4 linked regions of the Paraneptunicella aestuarii genome follow. The protein of the gene in region 3 interacts with the protein of the main gene of each other region in a pairwise test. Links are inferred from orthologs where the notes say so. Each region holds a gene or a part of one and is shown on either strand. Other genes may lie near its edges. The genes, in order: dnaQ, rplL, dnaE and KIH87_RS16775.

Region 1 (4,490 bases), 1.6 Mb from region 3 along the record:
GCCGTTTGTCTTTAAACGGCTTCACTTCTTAATTCACTCGTATTTTTGTTTATAATCCTTTCTTCACAAATGGATCGCAGGCTATCTTAATGTCGATAACCAATAACGGTTTTATTATTCAAAAAGCCATTGTAACTGGAAAAGTGCAGGGTGTTTTCTATCGTGCCACAACTCGTCAACAAGCGCTGGAGTTGGGATTAACAGGTTACGCCAAGAACCTGCCCGATGGTTCTGTTGAGGTTATGGCTTGTGGCGTGGAGGCTCAAGTTCAATCTCTTATGGATTGGTTATGGCAAGGGCCAGACCGTTCAAGGGTAGACAGTGTTACGATGCTCTCTTCAGATAGCGCCTCAAATAGCGCTTCAACAAATACAGACAATGAATTTCAGGTGCTCTAATGCGTTATGTTTCTTACTCGGAAGATGGAACTCTTTCTCTTCAGGAAACCAATAAACCAGATATTCAGCCTCATCAGGTATTGGTGAAAGTGGCTTCATTTGGCGTTAATCGAGCCGATTTATTGCAGAAGCAGGGCAAATATCCGCCTCCTGCCGGAGCAAGTAACATTTTAGGGATGGAAGTTTCAGGTGTTATAGAAGAGCTGGGAGAGCAAGTCACTGGTTGGAAAATTGGCGATCCTGTTTGCGCCATGATTGCTGGTGGCGGCTATGCTGAATACGCAGCTGTTGATGTGGGCTTGCTAATACCTTGTCCTGCGACACTTACAATGGCGGAATCGGCGGCAATACCAGAAGTCTTCTTAACTGCCTTTCAAGCAATACACTGGATTGGAGAATTGCAATCTGGTCAGAACCTTCTTATTCATGCTGGTGCCAGTGGCGTTGGGCTTGCTGCGATCCAATTAGCAAAATTACACGGAGCAAAAGTGGCTGTCACCTGTTCCAGTGAGGCTAAAGGCGATTATTGCCAAGAATGGGGCGCGGATATTGCGATTAACTACAAGCAACAGGATTTCTATCAAGAGTTGAAGCTGGCTTGGGGTGGTGTGGATCTGGTTATTGATATGGTCGCGGGGGATTACACCAATAAAAACTTGAAATTGTTAAACATGGATGGCTGTATTATCGACTTGGCAATATTGGGAGGGCGTTTTGTTGAACAGTTCGATACGGCATTGTTATTGGGGAAAAGGGCAACACTGGTTGGAAGCACATTACGGAATCGCAGTGACAGTTATAAAGCGGATTTGGTGAGGGATTTTACCAAACAGTATTTATCCCGGTTCGAATCTGGTGAGTTAAAACCCGTTATCGATACGGAATTTGAAATTTCTGATATTGACATTGCCCATGAGCGTATGGCGAAAAACGACAGTATGGGCAAATTCATTATTAACTGGGAATAGTGCTGGTAAATGGAACTGAGAAGCCCACTCTAACTTTCTTGAATAAAGCCTGGGTCTTTAGGTAAATTGGATTGTGACGCCGCATCACGAGCAAGTTCATCACAGCGTTCATTTTCAGGATGACCTGAATGACCTTTTACCCAGTGCCAGTTGACTTTGTGCTTTGACACTTCGTGATCCAACGCTTGCCATAAATCCTGATTCTTAACCGGTTTCTTGTCAGCCGTTTTCCAGCCTCGTTTTTTCCAGTTATTAATCCATTGATTAATGCCATTTTTAACATATTGGCTGTCGGTGGTGAGTTCTACCTGACAAGCTTCTTTCAGTGATTCCAGCGCTTTAATGGCTGCTAACAACTCCATACGGTTGTTCGTTGTCAGATTAAAGCCGCCAGCTAGTTCTTTACGATACTTTTTGTAAACAAGGATTGCGCCATATCCGCCTGGCCCGGGATTTCCTAAACAGGAACCGTCTGTGTATATTTGAATGGTTTTCAAGGTTAACTGTAGTCTACTTGATTAATGGCGGTGTATGATAACTCAGATTATGCTTTCAGGCACAGAGCTTCATTTTTTGCGATGCTTCTTTTGAATAAGAAGCTGAATTGAAGAGCTTGAATAGCGCTAACACGAAGAGAGTTTGGAGAAAAACATTGAGGCAAGTTGTTCTTGATACCGAAACCACAGGTATCGATCCATTGCAGGGACACCGTATTATTGAAATCGGTTGTGTTGAAGTAATTAACCGTCGTCTGACCGGGAATCACTACCATCAATATATTAATCCTCAACGTGAAGTTGAACAGGAAGCCATTGAAGTTCACGGTATAACCAACCAATTCCTGGCTGACAAACCTATATTTGATGATGTTGTGCAAGGGTTTGTCGATTTCATCAGCGGTGCTCAACTGGTCATTCATAATGCTCCCTTCGACGTGGGCTTTATGAATCATGAATTCAAGAAAAGTCGCAAAAGCCCGGTAAAAACCACCGATGAAATTTGTACCGTGCTGGATACTCTGGTACTTGCCAGAACCATGCACCCGGGTCAGAAAAATAATCTTGATGCCTTGTGTAAGCGATATGGCGTAGATAACTCGCAACGTGAACTGCATGGCGCTTTGCTGGATGCCGAGATCCTGGCTGATGTTTATCTGATGATGACGGGGGGACAAACCAGCTTAAATTTATCGGGTAATAAACAAAATGACGGAGGCGCAGAAGTGATCCGAAGATTAACTTCTGATCGTAAACCGCTAAAGATTATCCACGCTTCCGCCGATGAATTGGAACAGCATGAAAGCCGTTTAGATATTGTCGCCAAAGAAGGCGGTAGTTGCCTGTGGCGAGAAATACAGGATCAAAAACTTCAGGGGTAAAATGAGCAGAGTAATTTATTTATTTGCGATATTGCTGACTTTGGGCGCGTTTGCCCAAGAGTCAGACCAGGAATATAACGCAAATAAACAAAAAACAGCGGTCGAACAGGTTGATACGACACCGTTGCGGGAAATCGGCAGCGAATACCACAATGGTATACGTTTGCTGCAAAACCGATTTCGTATTGACTATAAAGTGGATGAAATCACCATGGTGTTTTTCCGCAAGTTCGGCTCTGCTCCTATTGTGCTGGTTCGGCCTGATGGTTCTAAAATCTTTTTGTCTCAAGCCGAAGAGAATGATGTTGAATGGTATGACTCAACTACCTACGACATGATACGCATGAAAAATCCAACACCGGGGCCTTGGCAAGCGGTAGGGCAGATCTTGCCCGGTAGTCGCGTTATGGTGCTCAGTGATATTGAATTGCAGGCTGAACCACTGCCTACCGTTCTATTTTCGGGTGAGATTCTTAAGCAAACGGCCTATTTGACTAATGGCGGCAAGCCTATTGATTATGCTGAGTTTCGCGACGTCGTTAAGTTAAACATGGAATTTGTTAGTACCAATAACCCTAACTTTAATAATTTTGGTGCTCAAACTCAGACCATTGCCACCTTTGAAGATAATGGTAAAGGCATGGATGAACGTCCGTTGGACGGCACTTTTACCGGTCAGTTTAACTTGACCATACCTGCAGGCGAATGGAAACCCATTTTCACCGTATCGACTCCCATGTTTACTCGGGAGCAGGTCAGTGAACCTATCATTTTGCATGAAAATCCCATTAAAGTTGATGTCAAACTGGATGATACCGGCTCCGGTTATCATAAATTAATGGTGGATGCGGATCGGGAAATGGTAGATATGGGAAGTTTGTTGGTAGACGGAAAAATCCGATATCCCAATGGTGATGTGCAGAATTTTTCAATTACCCGGGTTTCAAACGATGTTCGCACCTATGATGTTGTTAATTTTGAGTACGGTATTTTTAGGGTCAAATTAACAGCCTATGGCAATACAATCGATGGACGCGACTTTATTTTAGATGTTCCTGAATTTACTTTCTTTGCAGAAGAACCTGAATTGCCTGCTGGTGCGCCTCCAAAACAGATTGAAAGTATTCCTGAAGATGCCTTAAGTGCAGAGGCGCTAGCCTTGCAAGAAATGAAACGTATTAATCAGCCCGTTGTTGAAGATGATTCTATGTCAACCAGTACATTGGTGAAGCTTATCATTGGTATTAATCTGGGGATTATTATTATTGGTGCGGGCGTTATTTGGTTTATCGTTTCCAGAAAAAAAACGGGTTCATCAAGCAAGAAACCAAATAATAAGACTGCCAATAAGACATTGAGTATGCCTAAGATGGATTTTTCCGGAATGCTTAACTCGATGAAAGGGTTAATGAGTAAGTTGCCAAAAGCAAAACCTGGCAAGTCTGGTAAGAAGAAAGAGAAGGCTTAACGCTAAAAACTTGGCTGATTTATGGATATAAGCCTTAAGTTTGTTGAATTTTTGTTTGAACAAAGCAAACTTTGAACAATTCGCGCATAAATAAAGCTAACGAACGACTTTTTCAAAAAAAGCTGTTGACTCATTTCTGCCATCGCCGTATTATCTGCGCCGCGGTGGACGAGGGGTTCAAAGAAATACAAGAGTATCTTCTTAACTTCTTGAAAACTTTAAAATAATGCGGAGTGGTAGTTCAGTTGGTTAGAATACCGGCCTGTCACGCCGGGGGT
Region 2 (4,430 bases), 3.1 Mb from region 3 along the record:
GAAATGTATGAACCATGATCCAAATCGTTGATGTACAGAGTTTCAAAACTGTCGAAACCAGCCTGGGTAATTGCATGAATATTTTCCAGGGTTACTTCATCGTTAGCATTTACGATGATTTCACCGGTTTTCTCATCAATGTAATTAACAGCGTAAACACGCCCTAACAGGAATTCTGCTGGAACTTCCAGTTCAGCAATGCCTGCTTTTTCCATTTGACGAGTGTGGCGAGCAGATACACGACGGCCAGCTTCTACAAGCACATTACCTTCGGCATCTTTAATATCGAACTTCGCAGTTTCACCACGCAAACGATCCGGTACGATACTCATCAGGAATGACTTCTCTGAGATACGAACCGTTTCTTTTTCGAAGAACAAGCTCAGAATTTCTTCTGTGCTCATATCCATTGCACGCAAGACAATTGTTGCAGGCAGCTTACGGCGACGATCGATACGAACAAAGAGATTATCTTTAGGATCGAATTCGAAGTCTAACCAGGAGCCACGGTAAGGAATAACACGAGCGTTATATAACACCTTACCAGAAGAGTGAGTCTTACCACGGTCGTGATCGAAGAATACACCGGGTGAACGGTGCAACTGAGAAACGATAACACGTTCAGTACCATTGATAACAAAAGTGCCGGTGTCCGTCATTAACGGAATTTCACCCATATACACTTCTTGTTCTTTGATATCTTTTACAGTGCCTGGCGCTGCTTCTCTATCATAGAGAACCATACGCAATTTAACCCGTAGAGGGGCAGAATAAGTCAAGCCTCGAATTTGACATTCTTTCACATCAAATACTGGCTCGCCTAGGCGATAATTCACATATTGCAACTCTGAACTGCCAGAGTAGCTTTTAATTGGGAATACCGAACGGAACGCCGCTTCCAGGCCGTATTGGCCTTCTGGATCAACTTCTATGAACTTACGAAATGAGTCAAGTTGAATAGAAAGAAGGTATGGGATTTCCAATACCTGTGGGCGTTTGCCAAAGTCCTTGCGGATACGTTTCTTTTCGCTATAAGAGTAAACCATGGATTCCTCAGTCTGCTGATTTTTGACCCTAGTTGCCGACTGTTTAGCGTAGCGGCAATTCTCAGCACCGTTTTAGTAACGTTTACCGACCCAATAAACCTAAATACCTTAGGTGTATATGGATTATTTTTTAGATAACGCTTCCTGACGCTTTATAAGGATAGGCAATCAACGGTGAAGCTGCACTATCCCACAGCGCAAAAAGGCTGGTGGTTAATTAACCACCAGCCTGTGCCATTTCTGGCTGTAAACTGTTTTGCAACAGATTACTTAACTTCAACAGTTGCACCAGCTTCTTCAAGTTCTTTTTGAAGTGCTTCAGCTTCTGCTTTAGAAATGCCTTCTTTGATTGCTTTAGGAGCAGCTTCAACCAACTCTTTAGCTTCTTTAAGGCCAAGACCAGTTGCGCCACGAACAGCTTTGATAACAGCAACTTTGTTAGCGCCGAAAGCAGTCATAACAACGTCGAACTCAGTCTTTTCTTCTGCAGCTTCAGCAGCAACAGCAGGACCAGCAGCAACTGCAACAGCTGCAGTAGCTTCAACGCCGAATTTTTCTTCTGCTGCTTCGATTAGCTCAACCAATTCCATAACTGGCATTTCAGCAATCGCATTCAAGATATCTTCTTTAGTTAGAGCCATTTCTCTAAACTCCTGGGTTAAAAATGTTAAAACAAATATTCAAGTCTTAAAGACGCTAAATTATTTAGTGTCTTTGATAGCCGCCAGCACGCGAACAAATTTGGTAGGTACTTCGTTGATAGTACGAACAAATTTGCCAACAGGTGCTTTGAAGGTAGCAAGAAGTTTTGCCAGAGCTTCGTCGCGAGTCGGAAGTGATGCAACCGCATCTAACTTTTCTGGACCAAGTAAGCCACTACCGATTGACAATGCTGTTACTTTTAACTTGTTGTCTTTCTTTTCTTTCGAAAAATCTTTGAAAAGACGAGCCGCACCACCTGGAGCTTCCATAGAGAAGCCATAGATAAGTGGACCAGTTAAAGCACTGTCCATATCAGCGAACTTACTGTCGGCTAAAGCGCGTTTTGCCAAAGTGTTTCTGATAACTCTCAGATATACACCTTGCTCACGAGCCTTAACACGCAGAGCAGTCAAGTCTGCTACTTCCATTCCGCGATATTCAGCGACGGCGACGGATAGCGCTTGAGACGCTACGTTGCTTACTTCAGCAACGATCTCTTTTTTTGCTGCTAAACCTAATGCCACTGAGATCACCTCTTAGTTACCGGGAATCAGACGAACTTCATCCCAAGTTTCATAGATTGGCAACACGTCATTCTGTTTCCAGCTTCGGTGCTACCGTTCCACGGTGTTCATTTCCCCAGAGAGTCTGAGCTGAACTACCGTCTGCGTAGGCTTTCACGATTAAGCATTTACTCTATGAGTATTTGCGCCTACGGTCTTGGACGGGAACCTGAATTCCGGTTAGGAATATTCAGGCTCCAACCCACATTCGATTAAACTGCCAACGAACTTTGGTCGACAGATACGCCTGCACCCATAGTGGTGCTCAGGCTGATTTTCTTAAAGTAAGAACCTTTTGCACTTGAAGGCTTGGCTTTCTTAAGCGCGTCCAACAATGCTTCCAGGTTTTCCTGGATTTGCTTAGGTTCAAAAGATGCCTTACCGATGCTAGCGTGGATGATACCGTTCTTATCGTTACGGTAACGAACCTGACCCGCTTTTGCATTCTTAACCGCAGTTACAACATCAGGAGTAACAGTGCCAGTTTTAGGGTTAGGCATAAGGCCACGAGGGCCAAGGATTTGGCCTAATTGACCCACAACGCGCATTGCATCAGGAGAAGCAACAACAACATCGAAGTTCATTTCGCCTTTTTTGACTTGCTCAGCCAAATCTTCCATACCGACTACGTCAGCACCCGCTGCTTTAGCAGCTTCGGCAGCAGCGCCCTGAGTAAATACCGCTACGCGCACATCTTTACCAGTACCGTGAGGCAATACTGTTGCACCACGAACGTTTTGGTCAGATTTACGAGCGTCGATGCCCAGGTTTACTGCAACATCCATGCTTTCAGCGAACTTGGCGGTTGCCAATTCTTTCAATAATGCAATAGCTTCATTGATTTCATAATCTTTAGTTGCATCTACCTTTTCACGGATAGTACGCATACGTTTAGTTAGCTTTGCCATGAATTAGCCCTCCACCTTTAGACCCATACTACGTGCAGTACCAGCAATAGTACGAACACCAGCTTCCATATCGGCAGCTGTCAGGTCAGGTTTTTTCGTAGTAACAATCTCTTCCAACTGAGCACGGGTAACTGTACCCACTTTGTCAGTATTAGGACGACCAGAACCACTCTTAATGCCAGCAGCTTTTTTCAACAAGAAAGATGCTGGTGGAGTTCTAGTTTCAAAAGTGAAAGAGCGATCTTCATAAACAGAGATCTGTACAGGGATAGGCATCCCTTTTTCCAGGCTTTCTGTTCTAGCGTTAAATGCTTTACAGAATTCCATGATGTTCACACCATGCTGACCCAAAGCAGGACCAACTGGTGGACTTGGGTTTGCAGCGCCAGCGGCAACCTGCAACTTAATCAAGCCAACAATTTTCTTAGCCATTTCGGTTGTCTCTCAATGTGGGTTAAACGCCTCGCAAGTAATGAGTTTACCTGCTCAAACGGCTTCCCGTGTTATAAAAGGCCGCAGATTATATTTTAATCTCACTGGCCTGACAAGCATTATTGAGCTCTTTTTTAAATATTGGTCTTGATTTTGCTTTACGGAAAATGATGGTGATATTTTCAGATAGTTAACTGACTGAAAACACGCCGAAAAACTGACAGTATTTATAGTGCAAGGACTATCCTTTGGCAACTATATAAAGTAGGTGTACAAGGAATCTTTACAAACTGGAAAAGGGGCCGATGCTTTTTTTCCTGAATTTTCATAAATAAGGGACTGAAAAAAGAAAAGCGAGCAACTTGTGCTCGCTTTCGAAATTTCTCTGTGACCAAAGTAAATTTCTTGAGTTTAAGACTCAGTAACTCAGTCTTACCCCTTCTCTACCTGACTGAACTCTAGCTCAACAGGAGTAGAACGGCCAAAGATCAAAACAGAGACTTTCAAACGGTTCTTCTCGTAGTCGACTTCTTCGACTACACCATTGAAGTCTGCAAAAGGACCATCGGTAACACGAACCACTTCGCCCGGCTCGAACAATGTTTTTGGCTTTGGCTTATCAACCGACTCTTCAAGACGATTCAAGATAGCGTCAGCTTCGCGCTTGCTGATTGGTGCAGGGCGATCCGTTGTACCACCAATGAAACCAAGAACTCGAGGAACACTTTTCACCAAGTGCCATGAGTCATCGTTCATTTCCATTTCAACCAATACATAGC
Region 3 (5,667 bases):
GCAGGGTGACTAAAGACACAAACAAACCCGGATTTTAAATCTGTTGGCTTGGTATAAAGGAGTTTAAGTGATTTAGCAAGGCTCTCTGATAAAAGAGAGCCTTGAATCAATCTTGCAATAGCGGATAAGACTTGCTGTTAGCAATACCCGAAAGACATCAAACGCTCGTAACGTTGTGCCAACAAGTCTTCTTTAGACAAGCTGGACAACTGAGACAGTTGCTGTTTCAAACAGGCTTTCAGGTTAGCAGCCATGCTGTCGTGGTCTCGATGCGCGCCACCTAGTGGTTCATCAATAATGTTGTTGATCAAGCCCAACTCTTTAATTTGAGGAGCAGATACACCCATGGCTTCCGCAGCCAGGTTGGCTTTCTCAGCACTCTTCCACAAAATTGACGCACAACCTTCTGGAGAAATTACCGAGTAAGTGCTGTATTGCAACATGTTAACTCTGTCGCCAACACCAATCGCCAACGCACCACCAGAACCACCTTCACCGATAACAGTACAAATCACAGGAACATTCAGTTCAGCCATGACTTTCAGGTTACGGGCAATCGCTTCACTTTGACCACGTTCTTCCGCGCCCACACCAGGATAAGCTCCAGGAGTGTCGATGAAAGTAATAATAGGAAGGTTAAAACGCTCCGCCATTTCCATTAAACGCAAAGCTTTACGATAGCCTTCCGGTTTTGGCATGCCGAAATTACGTTTAATCTTTTCTGAGGTATCTCGACCTTTTTGATGACCAATCACCATGACAGGTTTTCCATCGATCTTCGCTAACCCGCCAACGATAGCTTTATCATCAGCAAAAGCACGATCACCGCACAACTCATCAAATTCGGTAAAGATACGTGGAATGTAATCAAGGGTATAAGGCCGCAACGGATGGCGAGCCAATTGCGAGATTTGCCAGGGACCCAGGTTAGCGAAAATTTTCTTGGTTAGTTCTGCGTTTTTTTCACGCAGTTTGGTAATTTCCTCTTCTAACCCCAGATCAAACTCACCGCCCTGATTAACCGAACGGAGTTCGTCAATCTTAGCTTCCAACTCAGCGATAGGTTGCTCAAATTCAAGGAAATGTAAACTCATTCCGGTTCCTACTAGTTAGTGTTAGTTTGTCGTTAGATGTTCAGTCCTGTAAAGGTCATCCTCGTTTATCCAAACAAATCAAAAACGTCGCTGTTGATTTGATGAACCAATAAGGTTATTCGGGTAATTTTTTCACAAAAAGTCCAATGTGTACATCCTTGAGGTATTATTTTTTACCCTGACATTTTTTCATCCCTTATATCGACTCAATATAAGGCTGCCATATCGGCGATGAAGACTACAACATTCCAACCACGACTAATGAAATTTTAAACTTACCTGCTCAGGACTTAACAGTTGCTTAAGCTCATGCAGCAGTTGGTCTTCAGGAACCAGATACCACATTGCCCCAACATTCAAAACCGCCTCGGCATCCTCATGCATGTACTTGATAGAAACGGGACAAGCGCCGTTTCTATAGTTCTGCATAATTGCCTGTAGCTTTTGAATATTACCTGGCTCAATCCAGGCGTCGTCCAAAGTCAGTTGAATACGTTTCAAGTATTTTTCTCGTGCCTTGATATTATCCATTGCTTCGCGCACTGTGATGGTATGACCACCAGAAAAATCATCAAAACTGACAGAGCCGCTGACCACCAGCACTTTATCTGTCTGTAAAATCTCTTCGTATTTTTCAAAATCATCCGGGAAAAAGCGCGCATCAACCCGGGCACTCTTATCATCCAATGTCACAATCGCCCAACGCCGCCCTTTTTTATTCACTAACACACGAACCGACAACACCAAGCCTACCGCAGTAATGTTACCGTCTCGTGCTGTGGGTTTAAGATCCACCAAACGGCCAGAACAATAATGCTTAATTTCATCGCGATATTGGTTGATAGGATGCCCGGTCAAATACAGACCCAAGGTTTCCTTTTCACCATCCAGCCATTGTTTCTCCGGCCATTCAGGTACATCAACGAAAGTAGCAGACACATCTTCCGGTTCATTGGTCATCAAACCAAACATGTCTGATTGCCCGCAGGATTCGGCTTTTCTGTGTTGTTCTGCTGCAGCCAGCGCATCGGGCAAGGTTGCCATCAGTGCCGCACGATGAGGCCCGAGGTTATCCATAGCCCCCGCCAACACTAATTTTTCCAACACGCGTTTGTTTACGCGCTTCAATTCGACCTTGCCACAGAAATCAAATAAATCAGTGAAGAAACCATGAGTTTCACGCGCATGGATAATGGCTTCAATGGGGCCTTCACCGACGCCTTTAATCGCACCGATTCCATAAACAATCTGGCCGTCATCATTCACCGAAAACTTGTATTTACCGGTATTCAAATCAGGCGGTAACACTTCCAGTCCCATACGCTGGCATTCATCAACCAAAGTAACGATTTTGTCAGTGTTATCCATATCAGCAGACATTACCGCAGCCATAAACTCAGCCGGATAATGTGCCTTTAACCACAATGTTTGATAGGAAACCAGGGCATAAGCTGCAGAGTGAGATTTGTTAAACCCGTATCCCGCGAACTTCTCTACCAGGTCGAAGATCTTCATCGCCAATTCGGGGTCGATGTTGTTATTCTGCGAACCTTCCTGAAAGACAGCCCGTTGTTTTGCCATCTCTTCCGGCTTTTTCTTACCCATGGCTCGGCGCAGCAAGTCGGCGCCGCCGAGGCTGTAACCCGCCATGACCTGGGCAATCTGCATAACCTGCTCTTGATACAGGATGATGCCGTAAGTGGGCTGCAAAATTTCTTGCAAGCACTCGTGCTGATACTGGGCATCCGGATAGGAAATCGCCTCACGACCATGCTTACGGTCGATGAAGTTATCTACCATGCCCGACTGCAATGGCCCCGGTCGGAACAAGGCCACCAAAGCGATAATATCTTCAAAATTATCCGGACGCAGACGCTTAACCAGATCTTTCATACCGCGAGATTCCAACTGGAATACCGCGGTTGTTTCAGCACGCTGTAACATGCCAAAGCTTTCTTTGTCGTCCAATGGAATGGCGGAAATATCGATCTCTTTACCACGCCCTTCCAGGATCATGTCCAATGCCCACTGGATAATGGTCAATGTGCGTAATCCCAAGAAGTCGAACTTTACCAAGCCGGCGGTTTCAACGTCGTTCTTATCGAATTGTGTCACCGGGTTTTTACCCTGATCATCACAATACAAAGGCGAGAAGTCAGTGATCTTGGTTGGCGCAATAACCACGCCCCCGGCGTGTTTACCTGCGTTACGTACCACACCTTCGAGTGTGCGTGCCATATCAATCAGGTCACGGACTTCTTCGTCCTGCTCATACACTTCGGGTAAACGCGGCTCAACTTCAAATGCCTTTGCCAGAGTCATACCCGGATCACCCGGGATCAGTTTGGAAATCTTATCAACGAAACCATAGGGATGACCCAAAACCCGGCCAACATCTCGCACTACCGCCTTGGCAGCCATGGTTCCAAAAGTAATGATCTGAGATACCGCATCACGCCCATACAAATCGGCAACGTGATCGATAACTTCATCGCGACGATCCATACAAAAATCGACGTCGAAGTCGGGCATGGAAACCCGCTCAGGGTTCAAGAATCGTTCGAATAGCAGATCGAATTCCAGCGGATCCAAATCAGTAATTTTTAATGCATACGCCACTAAAGAACCCGCACCCGAACCACGCCCAGGGCCAACCGGAATGCCGTGATCCTTACTCCACTGAATAAACTCCATAACGATCAGGAAGTAACCGGGGAATCCCATCTGGTTAATTACTTTAAGCTCAATATCTAAACGCTCATCATATTCAGGTCGTTTTTTGGCGCGCACTTCCGGATTCGGGAACAAGAACTCCAATCGCTCTTCCAAACCTTCCTGAGATTTCTTGACCAGAAAGTCTTCTTCGGTCAGATCTCCGGTTGGGCATTTAGGCAGGAAGTATTCCCCTAGCAATACCGTTACATTACAGCGCTTGGCAATTTCAACCGTATTGGCAATGGCTTCAGGAATATCTGAGAACAGCTCGGCCATTTCTTCCGGGCTGCGCATGTATTGCTGTTCTGAATACAACTTGGGACGTCGAGTATCGTCCAGGGTATAGCCGTCGTGGATACAGACACGAATTTCATGAGCTTCGAAATCTTCCTGGTTGTTAAAACACACTTCATTGGTCGCAACCACAGGTAAATCATTTTCAGCAGCCCACTCTACTGCGGCATGAAGATAATCTTCTTCACCCGCACGACCAGTACGGTGCAACTCAACGTAATAACGATCAGGAAAATGAGTTTTATAAAACTGAGTAATAGTGGCCGATTGCGCCATATTGCCTTTACGTAAGGCGACGCCCAAATCACCGTCTTTGGCTCCAGAGAGAACAATAACACCGTCGTTATGTTCAATAAGCCAATCAACATCAATCACGGCTCGTTCATTGATGTTGCCGCGTTGATAAGCTTTTGAAATCAACAAGGTGATGTTTTTGTAACCGTCATTATTCTGTGCCAATAACGTCAAGCGCGTCAGGTTTTCATCGGGCAACGCCGGGTCTTGCACCCAAAAATCCGCGCCAATAATTGGCTTTAATCCCATGCCATGTGCGGCACCGTAATACTTCACCAGACCACACATATTCATCTGGTCAGTAATAGCAATGGCGGGCATGTTCAATGATTTGGCTTTTGCCAGTATCGGCTTGACCTTATTCAGGCCATCGCACATGGAAAAATCACTGTGAACACGTAAATGCACGAACTCGACATTATGCATGGGACAAGTCCTCAGGTTGATTACCGTTTGCAGCCATCATATCCAACGCATTCTGAACTGGCCTGTAGCTGCGTCGATGTTCAGGCAGTACACCATGCAATTGCAGCATTTCCATATGAAATTTAGTTGGATAGCCTTTGTGTTTATCGAACCCAAAATCCGGGTATTTCTGATGCAATTCGACCATTTGTCGATCTCGATAAACCTTGGCAAGAATAGAAGCTGCCGAGATTTCTGCAACTGTACCGTCGCCTTTAACAATCGCTTCGCTTTTATAATCCCATTTAGGGCAACGGTTACCATCAACCCGAACAAAATCAGGTTGAATGGATAATGCTTGTACTGCGCGAGTCATTGCCAACATAGTCGCTTGCAGGATATTAAGTTGATCGATTTCTTCGTGGGTTGCTTTTCCAATTGCCCATGCAATAGCCACTTCTTTAATTTGAGGCTCTAGCAAATCACGCTTCTTTTCAGACAGCTTTTTGGAATCGGTTAAGCCTTCCAGACCATGGTTTTCGGGTAAAATTACCGCAGCAGTGACAACGTCACCCACCAATGGGCCTCGCCCAACTTCGTCAACTCCAGCAATGAGCATTGTGATTATTTTCCTTTTGCAATAAGTGATTGCACGGCAATAGCAGCCTGCTTGTCGGCATCTCGTTTCAGTGTCTCGTGCAATTGCGTAAAAGTGTCTATTAGATTAACGTTTTCCGATTGCATTTTTGGTAGTAAATACTGACATAAGGTATCGGGATTAACGTCTTCTTGCAGAAGTTCGGGAACCACTTCCCTACCCGCCAAAATGTTCGGTAACGAGAAATAATTCTGTTTGTATAAATAT
Region 4 (4,446 bases), 3.1 Mb from region 3 along the record:
CTGGTTGGTAGCCAATACTCAGTTTGGGAGAGAAGCGGCTTTCCGAGGATGACGGAACCTGATTTTGAGTTAATCCGCTAGTGTTATTACTGCTAAAATAACCGCCTGAACTATCGAAAGACTCATAACGTAAACCCAGTGTCGCATCCCAATCGGGAGTTGCTTGCCATCCAAGTTCGCTGAATATGCCCGCCAGTTTGGTTTTGCCTCCGTTTTGGCTGGTGAGCGTTGTGTTACTGAGTTCGAGATAATCTGGCGCACTATATAACGAGTAGTTTAATTCGTAGGATTCGAGTCTGGCTCCGGTGACGAGCTGCAAGGCATCACTGCCAAGTTCTCGTACTGTGAGTTTCACTTCTGCTGTTGTCCAGCCTGTATCGTCATAATCAGCAATTTGACCTGCGACAGTGAAGCTTGGGTCTTGCGGGTTTTGCGCCGATGTTCCGGTTTCATCTTTGAGGATATCAAATTGGTTGATATTCCCTTCCAATGCCAGATTATCCGAAAGATCGCCTCTTACGCGTAACCCAATTGACAGGCTTTGGCGAACTTGTTCTTTTACCGCTAACCTGCTTGCTGGCACTTTAATAGTGCGATCTCCTTGAGTGACAACGCCGCTATAAATTTGGCTGCCGTTACTGTCGGTAAGGTAGCTATTGGGGTTATTGGCTTTGGAATTTCTGTCTTCAAAGGCGATGTTCATCAATGTCGACCAATTTTCAAAGTCGTAACCCACTTTCAACTTGTAGTTGTCGGTTCGTTCATTGACGATACCTGTATCGCCGAAAAATAGCTGTGTACGGCCATATTGGTCTTGTTCAACAATACCGCCAGTGACTCCAGTTGCACCAGAGCTATTGGCGTTACTGCCGTAGTAGAACGACTGTGGCTGTGAGTCGTTATCCAAGCGGTTGTAGGACGCATAAAGGCTAAGATCGCCAAACTTATTGCCTACCGATACAAACGACTTATTGCCATTCACTTTGTCATCAAAGCCGTAAGCATTGAAGTCTTGCTGGAATACACTGGTATCAAAATGGAATTCAAATTCTTGAGGAATGGCAGTTTCGATAAGCACTACGCCGCCCATAGCGTTACCGCTGTACTGTGCGCTAAATGGGCCATAGAGCACTTGTACGTCTGCTATTTCACTGGCGGAAACCATTGTCCAGCGAGGCGCGCCATTCCAGCGTGATTGCAGGAGGTAGTGCAAAGGTACGCCATCGGCAAAGACCATCGAACGGCTGGTCTGAAACATATTGGAACCGCGAATACCCAAAGTACCGTTGGCATCACCAATATAACGACGTCGAATAGTCAGGCTGGGCTCGTATTTTACGATGTCCTCAGTGGTGACGATATTAACGCTTTCCAAATCTTCGGGGGTGACACGTGATGAGGGATTGGTGGTGAATTGATTCGAGGTTGAATCGCTACCCCAAACCACGACTTTTTCTATATTGTCTTCGCTATCGGCGAGACTTAAGTTGCTATAGCCGATTCCACTGAGAAATACGCCCCCGGTTAACAAAAATACAGATTTCCTGATCATTACAACTGATCCCATTATTTTTTGGGATCGAAGTTTACATAGGGTAACAATTTCAACAATGTGGCAAATTGTCGCAGATCAGAGGTGATTTTTTTCGTGAAACGAAAAATTGCAGAAATAAGAGTGAACCATGTAAAGCTGGGCATGCAATTTGGCTGTTTCAAAGAGTAACGCAAGAGCTACTCAACGTGGCTTTTGGGTGTTAGCATCGTAAAAACTTCACCGATAAATTTTCACTCAAGTGGATGCTCCAGCCATGCAAATAAAGCGCCCTCAGTCTCAATCTATTAAATCAAAATTGCCGAATGTTGGTACGACTATCTTTACCACCATGTCGGCAATGGCTGCGGAATATGATGCGATTAATTTGTCGCAGGGCTTTCCCAGTTTTGATTGCCCTGAATATCTGGCACATCAGGCGCAAGCTCATATTGTTGAAGGCAAAAACCAATATGCGCCCATGACGGGAGTTCCCGCCCTTAATTTGCAAATTGTGGATTTGGTTAAGCGTAGTTACGGACGAGATATCGCATTGGAAGAAATCACAGTAACGAGCGGAGCGACAGAAGCTTTGTTTGTGGCGATTCAAACTGTGGTGAATGCGGGCGATGAAGTGATAGTGTTTGATCCGGTTTACGACAGTTATGAGCCGGGTATTGAGCTGGCGGGTGGTAAGTGCGTACATATTCCTTTGTATGCGCCCAACTACCAAATTGACTGGCAACAGGTGAGACAAGCCATTACACCAAAAACCAAAGTCATTATGCTTAATTCTCCTCATAATCCGAGCGGGACTGTGATTACCGAGCAGGATATTCAGGAACTGACGGCTTTGGTTACTGAACATGATTTATATGTGATTTCCGATGAAGTGTATGAGCACATTGTTTTTGATGGCGGAACCCATCACAGCATGTTGCGTTACGACGAGCTTTATCAACGCAGCTTTGTGGTGTCGTCCTTTGGTAAAACCTTCCATATTACGGGATGGAAAATCGGATACTGCGTGGCTCCTGCACTATTGAGCACTGAGTTTCGCAAAATCCACCAGTACGTCACTTTTTCCACCAGTACCCCGATGCAATGGGCAATAGCCGATATGCTTGCTGAACAGCCGCAGCATGTGGATGAGCTTCGTACCTTCTACCAGCAAAAACGGGACTTTTTCGCTAACGCCATGCAAGGTAGTCGATTTACTTTGTTGCCATGCAAAGGCACCTATTTTCAGTTGATGGATTATTCACAAATCAGCGACAAAGACGATATGGCTTTCGCCGAATGGATGACCAAAGAAAAAGGCATTGCCACAGTGCCCTTATCGCCATTTTATGGCGCTGATTATCATGACAAGATCATACGAGTCTGTTTCGCCAAAGACGAAGAGACATTGCTTAAGGCTGCGGAAAGGCTTTCTTTACTTTAGCTAAAATGAGACGAAAAGTTGATCGAGCTTCGTACCTTCATTTGGTTTTTTAATATTCTATGTTGCTATATACGACGCTTTTTACGCAATTATTTGCGGATATAATTTGTGGCTGCTATACAATTTTAGGAAATGAAAACACCTTCATATTCTTGAGCAATTTTCTTTTGAGTAATGTATTTGCTTTTAATTATCTTTCAACTCGATTAAAGCATTGATGGGCAATACGTTTGTTTCTCTCGGAAAAAGCGCTTCTTATTGATAAGGAAGTATTAATAATGAAAAAAATACTAATAATCTTAATGTTAGTTGGGCTTTATGGTTGTTCATCTGTTTCTGGACTCTATGAAGCAGATCCACTTTTTAAGCAGCAATCAGATTTACTGGAAGCAGATACAGATATCGTTGATGTAAAGAAGCTTCAGCAAAGAGTCAATGCTGTGAGTGATGAAAAATCCAGAAATGCACTGCTGGAAGATCTTTTGACTATCTCCGATAGATCATGTGCACGGCATCAAGCATCAATTATGGCTGGGTTAAATACCTGGAATGTTTCAACGGGCTCATTATCTAATCTTTTATCTGCGGTTGGAACAGTAGTTGGTGGAGAGAGTGCAAAAGCGGCATTAGCTGCTGGAGCCACTTTTACTAATTCCACTCGCTCATTAGTGAATGAAGAAGTTTATGCAAAAGCGTTAGGTACAACGATTGTTCGGGCTACGGTTTCCGCGAGGGAAAAACAATTTGCTGTGATTTCAAAAGGCATGAGTTCTAGTATGGATGACTATTCGGTGCAGTCCGGTTTACGGGATGTATACAATTACCAAAATCGTTGTTCATTTTATTATGGCCTTCTGGAAATAACCAAAGCTTTGGATCAAAGAAAGCGTAGTAAATCTGAAATAGAAGATCTTATCTTTCGCCTAAATGCAAAAAGTGACGAGCTAAAAAATCGTGGTGGAGATGTTTCTGAGATAAATAAAAAAATTGAGGCACTTATTCTTGAGCTCGAAGGTGCACCACACTAATGGTCAAATTATATGACTATGAAATTGATTGAGCCTCAAGAATACAATCTGTTGATTAATAATGATGATTCTTACTCCCTAAAAAGAGATGGGAAAGATTGTCAGTTTTCAAAACCTTCAACTACTAAAGACTTAGCCAAGCTATATACAGTAAGTGAGGGGCAAGATCTGCTTTATGTCGGAATAACTACACGGTCTATGTCTGAACGGCTCAGATCTGGATTCAGGGCTTCGGGAAAAAATGGCTATCATGGTTATAAATGGAAGAAGTATCAAAAAGTAGAATTGAAGTTAAATGTGTGGCTCGTGACTAGTATAGATGGGTATCTTTCCAGACATGGAATGGAGATTATAGAAGCTGAAGTGGCCTACTTTTGTAGGTTGCTTTCAGGACAATGGCCTAAATACCAACATGAAATACATTTCCATCAATCAACGGATAT

Evidence for each region.
Region 1: the proteins of dnaE (region 3) and dnaQ interact in binary tests that used the Escherichia coli proteins (3 or more experiments, as listed by UniProt). The link is inferred for Paraneptunicella aestuarii from one-to-one orthologs.
Region 2: the proteins of dnaE (region 3) and rplL interact in binary tests that used the Escherichia coli proteins (3 or more experiments, as listed by UniProt). The link is inferred for Paraneptunicella aestuarii from one-to-one orthologs.
Region 4: the proteins of dnaE (region 3) and KIH87_RS16775 interact in binary tests that used the Escherichia coli proteins (3 or more experiments, as listed by UniProt). The link is inferred for Paraneptunicella aestuarii from one-to-one orthologs.

Annotation. Positions count from the first base shown.
Region 1 is NZ_CP074570.1:2,816,241-2,820,730, reverse strand. Bases 988-3,881 are described here. They hold dnaQ (DNA polymerase III subunit epsilon), read left to right. Parts: upstream 988-2,018; coding sequence 2,019-2,744; downstream 2,745-3,881. Other genes in these bases: KIH87_RS10765 (TIGR03503 family protein), read left to right, coding at 2,746-3,881; rnhA (ribonuclease HI), read right to left, coding at 1,396-1,863; KIH87_RS10780 (NAD(P)H-quinone oxidoreductase), read left to right, coding at 988-1,366. In the rest of the region: yccX (acylphosphatase), read left to right, coding at 90-398; more of KIH87_RS10780, read left to right, coding at 398-987; more of KIH87_RS10765, read left to right, coding at 3,882-4,212. UniProt on the Escherichia coli protein: DNA polymerase III is a complex, multichain enzyme responsible for most of the replicative synthesis in bacteria. The epsilon subunit contain the editing function and is a proofreading 3'-5' exonuclease.
Region 2 is NZ_CP074570.1:4,258,846-4,263,275, forward strand. What follows is about bases 1-2,834. They hold rplL (50S ribosomal protein L7/L12), read right to left. Parts: upstream 1,688-2,834; coding sequence 1,313-1,687; downstream 1-1,312. Other genes in these bases: rpoB (DNA-directed RNA polymerase subunit beta), read right to left, coding at 1-1,046; rplJ (50S ribosomal protein L10), read right to left, coding at 1,748-2,272; rplA (50S ribosomal protein L1), read right to left, coding at 2,524-2,834. In the rest of the region: more of rplA, read right to left, coding at 2,835-3,219; rplK (50S ribosomal protein L11), read right to left, coding at 3,223-3,651; transcription termination/antitermination protein NusG, read right to left, coding at 4,084-4,430. UniProt on the Escherichia coli protein: The binding site for several of the GTPase factors involved in protein synthesis (IF-2, EF-Tu, EF-G and RF3). Is thus essential for accurate translation.
Region 3 is NZ_CP074570.1:1,187,486-1,193,152, reverse strand. Bases 1,153-5,223 are described here. They hold dnaE (DNA polymerase III subunit alpha), read right to left. Parts: upstream 4,824-5,223; coding sequence 1,353-4,823; downstream 1,153-1,352. Other genes in these bases: rnhB (ribonuclease HII), read right to left, coding at 4,816-5,223. In the rest of the region: tRNA lysidine(34) synthetase TilS, read right to left, coding at 1-19; accA (acetyl-CoA carboxylase carboxyl transferase subunit alpha), read right to left, coding at 138-1,094; more of rnhB, read right to left, coding at 5,224-5,421; lpxB (lipid-A-disaccharide synthase), read right to left, coding at 5,427-5,667. UniProt on the Escherichia coli protein: DNA polymerase III is a complex, multichain enzyme responsible for most of the replicative synthesis in bacteria. This DNA polymerase also exhibits 3' to 5' exonuclease activity. The alpha chain is the DNA polymerase catalytic subunit.
Region 4 is NZ_CP074570.1:4,301,153-4,305,598, reverse strand. The notes cover bases 1,042-3,891. They hold KIH87_RS16775 (methionine aminotransferase), read left to right. Parts: upstream 1,042-1,808; coding sequence 1,809-2,975; downstream 2,976-3,891. Other genes in these bases: KIH87_RS16770 (hypothetical protein), read left to right, coding at 3,254-3,891; KIH87_RS16780 (TonB-dependent receptor), read right to left, coding at 1,042-1,552. Outside these bases: more of KIH87_RS16780, read right to left, coding at 1-1,041; more of KIH87_RS16770, read left to right, coding at 3,892-4,003; KIH87_RS16765 (hypothetical protein), read left to right, coding at 4,016-4,446. UniProt on the Escherichia coli protein: Shows aminotransferase activity with methionine and histidine as substrates, and to a lesser extent also with phenylalanine.